One region of the Streptomyces chartreusis genome, then DNA from elsewhere that is predicted to be linked to it. Evidence: riboswitches for the same ligand, from Rfam matches in the RefSeq annotation. Region 1 holds a riboswitch; each other region holds the start of a gene.
The links. Region 1 has a riboswitch for cyclic di-AMP ahead of CP983_RS22650 (M23 family metallopeptidase). Riboswitches for the same ligand answer to the same signal wherever they lie in the genome.

Region 1 (2,255 bases):
TCTACTGGCAGTCCTACGGCCAGGTCGAGGGGCCGATGTACGGCCCGGCGCCGTACCCCGCGTACAACCCGTACCGGACGTGACCGGGCCGGCGTACCGGGGGCGTTGACGGACTCTTTCGGACATGCCGAAAACCGGCGGTCCTGGCGTCGGGGGGTCGTCGCCAGGACCGCCGGGGATCAGACGCGATACCCGTCTCGGGGGTGGGTCAGGGGGTGAGGCCCTTGCCCTGGAGCCAGGCCATCGGGTCGATGCCGCTGGTGCTGCCGCCGGGGTGCACCTCGAGGTGGAGGTGGGCACCGGTGACGTTGCCCGTGGCGCCGACGCGGCCGATGACGTCGCCCGTGTTGACCTTCTGGCCCACGCTGACGCTGATCGAGGACTGGTGCGCGAACCAGAGCTCGGTGCCGTCGTCGAGGGTGATCTCGGTCTTGTAGCCGTAGGAGCCGTCCCAGCCGGCGAAGGTGACCGTGCCGGAGTGGATCGCCTTGATCAGCGTCCCGGTGGGGGCGGCGAAGTCGAGGCCCGTGTGGTACCCGGAGGACCAGTAGGCGCCGGCCTGACCGAACGTCGAGGTGATCGTGTACGAGGAGGTCGGCAGCGTGTACTGCTTGGCCAGCTCGGCGAGGCGCTCGGCCTCGGCCTTCTTGCGGGCCTCCTCCTCGGCGGCGGCCTTCGCGGCGGCGGCCTTGGCCTTGGCCTCCTTCTCCGCCTTGGCGGCCGCGTCGGCGGCCTCCTTCTGGGCGGCGGCGACGGCAGCGGCGGCGGCCTTGTTGTCGATCTGGTCCTGCTGGAGCTCGGCCTGGGCGATGATCCGGCTGCGCAGCGCCTCACCGGCGTCCGAGGTGCCCTGCGCGGTCTGCTCGGTGGTCTCGCCCATCGTGCTGAACGCGGTGGCCGCGTCGTCGGCGGGCTCGGAGGAGTCGTCGGAGATCAGCGGCAGGTCGGGCATGGTGATGGCGACCGGCGGCTTGCCGCTGTTCGCGCTGGCCATGCCGCCCGCGCCGACGGCGGCTATGACGCCGACGCCGAGAACCGTGGAGCTGCGGGCGAGTCCCCCGCCACGCTGCTTGGAGACGCGGTGCCTGCCACGAACGGGACGAATGGACTCCGCGGTCGGGTTCCACTCCTCGAACGGGCCCTCGTCGGTGCGGAGACGGTCGTAGCCGAAGGTGTCGGTGTCGCGTTGACTCGGCACGAACGGGGCTTGCGGAGCAGGCCGGTTGGACGCCACGTGGGCGTACTCCTTTCCTTCCTTCTCGCCTACCGGGTTAGCTGACGGGTTCGGAGCAGGAAGGTCTCCTACGCGCGTATATCAACCGTGACTTCCCGGCGATATTCGCGCGATTCACCCCAGGGTGGTGGTTCCCCGGCTCCCTTGCGGGACTCGGCGCGTGCGCACGGAGCCGCCTCTTGTGACGGCTGGGACGACCGCGCTGCGTTATCGAACGTTAATAGACGCGAGGTGCGGATTCCAAGCTGTTCCTCTTGATCATTAACGATTTTCGCCCGGACTTACGGGTCACGAGCGGCCTAAATCGGGCGAGTTGGCCAAACCTCAGAGGCCACATAGGTATTGACGGTGTGTCAGTTGTTATGCGGAGGGCTGTCGTCCGATCACCCCCGGTGACGACGATCAGGGTCGGCGCACGGCGATGAGCGCCATGTCGTCCGCCATCCCTCCACCGGAGTGACGTCGCACCTCCACCGAAAGCACACCGAGCAACGCACCCGGTTCGCGCAGCACCTCCGCGCGTCCCGCGAGGCCCGTCCCGGGGTCGTAGAACCGCCCGCCGGCGTCCCGCGCCTCGGACAGCCCGTCGGTGTACAGCAGCAGCGTGGCCCCGCCCGGGAAGCCGGCCTCGTCGGCCCGGTCGGGCCAGGTGCCGAGCTCGCCCATGCCGAGCGGCAGGGCGGGCTCGGTGGCGGGCAGCGGGCGTATGGTGCCGTCGGCGTACAGCAGCAGCGGTGCGGGATGCCCGCGGTTGACCAGGCGCACGACGGCGTCGCCGTGCGGCAGTTCGGCGAGCACGACGGTGGTGAACCCCTCGCGGGCCTCGATCCCCTCGCTCCGGGTGCGCTCGCGCGCCAGCGCCCGCTCCAGCCTCTGCGCGACCGCCTCCAGCGTGACCTCCTGCTCCGCGGCCTCCCGGAAGGCGCCGATCACGACGGCCACGGCCCCGACCGCGCCCATGCCCTTGCCCCGCACGTCCCCGACGATCAGCCGGACGCCGTGCGGAGTGTCCTGCACCGCG
Region 2 (2,255 bases), 670 kb from region 1:
CAAGCCGTGGGGCACGTGCGCGGTGCTCAACGGGCTCACCAAGAAGTCCGGATCGGTCGACCTCGACACCGGGGTGGAGGGCGACTCGCCCTCCGAGGTGTCCGGATCCTCCGGATTGCTCGATTCGTCCAACTCGTCCGGCTCGTCGAATTCATCTGATTCGTCAGAGGGTTCCGACTCCGACGGTTCCTCGGAGGCGTCCACGCCGTCCGGTGATCCCTCGCAGTCGGCGAGCGGCACTCCGGATGATTCGTCCGAATCGCCCGGGAAGTCCTCTTCTTCTCCGTCTTCATCGTCGAAGTCCGACAAGTCCTCGAAGTCCGATGCGTCGCCCGAGGCGACGGCGTCTCAGTCGCCGGAGGGCTCGCCCGCCGAGGCGCCTGAGGCGGACAATCAGGACAACTGGTCACAGGATGCCGGTTCCTGGAGCCTCGTCGACACCGGTTCGGTCGACGGCGAGGCCAAGGGTGCGGTCGAAGAGGTGACGAGCGGCACCGGAAAGCACCGCGGCCCCAGCGCCGAAGAGAGCGGCGCCGGCGAGGCGAGCACCAAGTCCGCCGGGCGCCACGCCTCGTACAAGGTCCGCGAGGGCGACACGCTCGCCTCCATCGCCGACTCCCTTGACCTCGACGGCGGATGGCGCGCGCTGTACCGGGCGAACGAGCAGGCCATCGGTGCCGAAGCTGACCACATCGCTCCCGGTCAGACGCTGGACGTCCCCGTCGAATAACGGGCGAACAGGGCGAAAAACAACGGCAGTTCACGTCACGTTTCGCGTTGAATGTCCGTTTTGAAAGTAGTGAGAGATAGATCTCAGAAGCCCTGATCGTCTTTGTAATTCCGCGAATCGCGTGTCTACGGTCGTGACCGCTCGCCACCAGAGCGGGCCCCTACAGCCGTCACGCCGAATCCTGCCGGCGGCCGTACGGGAACAGTCGTCGCGTCAAGCGCCGTAGGCAGGAGCGGGGGACCCAAGGTTTGCGCCGGGTCCGGCAGTTGAGGTCCTTCGGGGCCGCGCCGCCGGAACCGGCTCGGGGTGAAGTCGCGCAGCGGGAGCCGAAAGGTGCACCTGCGCGGCCGGGCAACTCAACCGGCCCGAACCCGACAGCTCACCTCGTAGGCGTCGGTGAGGGGATCCAACCATGCTGTTTTCCAGCAAGGGCAAGCACCGTCGTCCGTCCAAGGCCGCTCGCGCCATCGCCGTCGTCGGCGTCACCGGTGCCGCCGCCGTCGCCGCCCCGCTGATGGCCGCGGGCAGCGCCTCCGCCGCCACCGCCTCCGAGTGGGACGCCGTCGCCCAGTGCGAGGCCGGCGGCAACTGGTCGATCAACACCGGCAACGGCTACTACGGCGGTCTGCAGTTCTCCGCCTCCACCTGGGCCGCGTACGGCGGCACCCAGTACGCCGCCACCGCCGACCAGGCCACCAAGGCCCAGCAGATCGCGATAGGCGAGAAGGTCCTCGCGGGCCAGGGCAAGGGTGCCTGGCCGAACTGCGGCACCGGCCTGTCGAGCGCCGCGTACAACGGCTCCTCCGCCGGCTCCTCGCAGAGCACCGAGTCCACCACGCGCTCCTCCGAGCAGCAGTCGGCCTCCCGCTCCGCCGACCGCCCGGCCGCCAAGAAGAGCACCAAGACCGTCACCACCCCGACCGGCAAGAAGGTCAAGAAGGGCGACGGCGAGTACAAGGTCGCCAAGGGTGACACCCTCAGCTCGATCGCGGCCGAGCACGACGTCAAGGGCGGCTGGGAGAAGCTCTTCAAGCTGAACAAGGACATCGTCGAGGACGCCAACCTGATCTACCCCGGTCAGCAGCTGCACCTGAAGTAACAGACGGGCGACAGCTGAACCACGGCGCCTTCACATACGTGGACCTCATAGTGAGGGCGTCGTGAGGGTCACCCCCGTCCCCATGCTCCCCGCCTCGGTGCGTCTTCCCCCGTACGCACCGGGGCGGGGTTTTTTGTACCGTGTCTTTGTTCCGTTCGGAAACAATTTACTCTCGGTTCTGTCCACGGGGCGGTCGACCGCTGGTCTGATGCCCGGAGCCGGTTAGGCTCGTCTCGCAGTACCCACCGCGGACTGCGTACCCGCGTCACATCCCATGAAGGAGATGCTCGTGCCGTCCATCGACGTCGTCGTAGCCCGGGAAATCCTGGACTCCCGAGGCAATCCCACGGTCGAGGTCGAGGTCGGCCTCGACGACGGCAGCACGGGTCGTGCCGCCGTTCCGTCCGGCGCCTCGACGGGTGCCTT
Region 3 (2,255 bases), 2.4 Mb from region 1:
CTCGGTCCAGGACTCCACGGGATCGGCGGGCGCCTCCACGGCGTACATCCAGGCGATCTTGTGCCGTAGCTGAGCCAGTATCGAGGTCAGGGCGGGGCTGCCGGTGGACTGGGCGAGCGTCTCGTGGAACCAGCTGCCCAGGGAGCGCAGATCGTCGCTGTTCCCGCGCCTGGCCCGCTCCTGCCCCAGCCTGACCAGGCCGCGCAGGACCTTCAGATGGGCCTCGGTGCGCCGCTGGGCGGCCCGGGAGGCGCCCAGGGGTTCCAGCAGGCCGCGCATCTCCAGCAGGTCGGCGGCCTCCTGCTCGGTCGGTTCGGCGACGCACGCGCCCGCGTGGCGCCGGGTCACCACGAAGCCCTCCGCCTCCAGGGTGCGCAGGGCCTCGCGCACGGGGACACGGGAGACGCCGTAGCGGCGGGCGAGCAGTTCCTCGGTGAGCCGGCTGCCGCGCTCGTAGACACCGGCGACGATGTCGTCCCGGATCGCCGTGCACACCGAGTGCGCCGGAATACGCATGACCGACCTCCGCCTTAATCCCCGTGAAACGTCGACGAATGACGTGTTCTCGAGGACTCTATTGCAATCGGCCGGAATTTCCGACGGCGAGCCGGAATCCATGGATATTTTTTGGTCAGCGTAACGTCCGGAAACAACGAAAGCCCCGGCTCGGGGAGCCGGGGCTTCGAGGGTGCGCGGCGGTGGCGTCAGACGTTCACGCCGTGCCCGCGCAGATAGGCGACGGGGTCGATGTCGGAGCCGTACTCCGGCGTCGTGCGGGCCTCGAAGTGCAGGTGCGGCCCGGTGACGTTGCCGGTGGCGCCGGACAGGCCTATCTGCTGGCCGGGGGTGACGGTCTGGCCGACCGAGACGCCGATGGACGACAGGTGGCCGTACTGCGTGTACGTGCCGTCGTTCATCTTGATCACGATGTTGTTGCCGTACGCCCCGCCCCAGCCGGCCTCGACGACGGTGCCGGAGCCGACCGCGTGGACGGAGGTGCCGCTGGCGGCGTGGAAGTCGACGCCGGTGTGGCTGCCGGAGGACCAGACGGCGCCGCCGGACTTGTAGCCGGTGGAGACGTACGAGCCGGCGATCGGGGAGACGTACGACAGCAGGCGCTTGCGCTCGGCCTCGCGGGCGGCGCGTTCCTTGGCCTCACGCTCCGCCTTCGCCTTCGCGGCCGCCTTCTCGCGGGCGGCCTCCTGAGCGGCCTTCTTCGCGGCGGCGGCCTCCGCGGCGGCCCGCTCCTGGGCGATGGCCTGGGCGTCGATCTGGGCCGCGATGGAGTTCTCGACGGAGATGACGGGTATGAGGCCGGTCTGCTCCGCGGCGGGCTCGGCGGCGAGCGCGGGGGCGGCCAGAGTGCCGACGACTCCGGTGGCGGTGAGCGCGGCGACTCCGGCCGCGCGGGCGGTGGTGCGCTCGAACCGGCCGGGCCTACGGTGCTTCCCGGTGGGGCGGTTCTTCCCCGTGGCGCAGGTGAACGCCATGAAGTGGCTGGTCCTTTCCTTCCCTCTCGCCTACCGGGTTAGCTGACGGGTTCGGAGCAGGAAGGTCTCCTACGGGCCCCCTCGCGACTCGCGCGGGCGTCCGATTCACCCCAGGGACTACGGGTGGGTCCCCGGCTCCCCAGGCTCGCGCCTTACGGGGACTCGGCGATGGCTGTCCGGTGCCGCGGGCGCGGCGCACTGCCTGACGGACAGCCCGGAAGACGCTAAACGCGGCGTCTTTCAATCCCCAAACGGATCGCGGCTTTTGTAGCGCATCCCACAGACCAGACAGGCAACCTCTCCCTCAATTCGGGCATAAGGGGGCCCTGGTGACTCAAGGGTCACCAGGGCCTCTGCACGCGCGTGGCGCCGGACGGCGCGAGCCCGTCCTCTACTCGGCCGCCACGACCTTGACTTCGCCGATGCCGAGGGCCTCGACGGGCTCCCGGATCTCGGCCGCGTCGCCGACGAGGATCGTCACCAGACGGTCCACCGGGAAGGCACTCACGGCCGCCGCGGTGGCCTCGACCGTGCCGGTCGCGGCCAGCTGCTGGTACAGCGTCGCCTGGTAGTCGTCGGGCAGGTGCTGCTCGACCTGGTCGGCCAGCGTGTTCGCCACGGACGCCGCGGTCTCGTACTTCAGCGGCGCCACCCCGACGAGGTTCTGCACGGCGAAGTCCCGCTCGGCGTCGGTGAGCCCCTCGGCCGCGACACCCCGCAGGACCTTCCAGAGGTCGTCCAGGGCCGGACCGGTGTTCGGGGTGT

Region 2: it holds a riboswitch for cyclic di-AMP, as region 1 does, so the genes downstream of both, CP983_RS25710 (transglycosylase family protein) here and CP983_RS22650 (M23 family metallopeptidase) in region 1, are expected to answer to the same signal.
Region 3: it holds a riboswitch for cyclic di-AMP, as region 1 does, so the genes downstream of both, CP983_RS11370 (M23 family metallopeptidase) here and CP983_RS22650 (M23 family metallopeptidase) in region 1, are expected to answer to the same signal.

The regions. Positions count from the first base shown of each region.
Region 1 covers NZ_CP023689.1:5,182,616-5,184,870, reverse strand. The annotation lists gene CP983_RS22655 (PrsW family intramembrane metalloprotease) at 1-83, shown strand, start outside; gene CP983_RS22650 (M23 family metallopeptidase) at 209-1,234, opposite strand; cyclic di-AMP (ydaO/yuaA leader) riboswitch at 1,246-1,403, opposite strand; gene CP983_RS22645 (PP2C family protein-serine/threonine phosphatase) at 1,637-2,255, opposite strand, start outside.
Region 2 covers NZ_CP023689.1:5,852,935-5,855,189, forward strand. The annotation lists gene CP983_RS25705 (transglycosylase family protein) at 1-730, shown strand, start outside; cyclic di-AMP (ydaO/yuaA leader) riboswitch at 939-1,138, shown strand; gene CP983_RS25710 (transglycosylase family protein) at 1,143-1,829, shown strand; gene eno (phosphopyruvate hydratase) at 2,113-2,255, shown strand, end outside.
Region 3 covers NZ_CP023689.1:2,733,341-2,735,595, forward strand. The annotation lists gene CP983_RS11365 (GntR family transcriptional regulator) at 1-516, opposite strand, end outside; gene CP983_RS11370 (M23 family metallopeptidase) at 705-1,490, opposite strand; cyclic di-AMP (ydaO/yuaA leader) riboswitch at 1,503-1,668, opposite strand; gene CP983_RS11375 (M16 family metallopeptidase) at 1,882-2,255, opposite strand, start outside.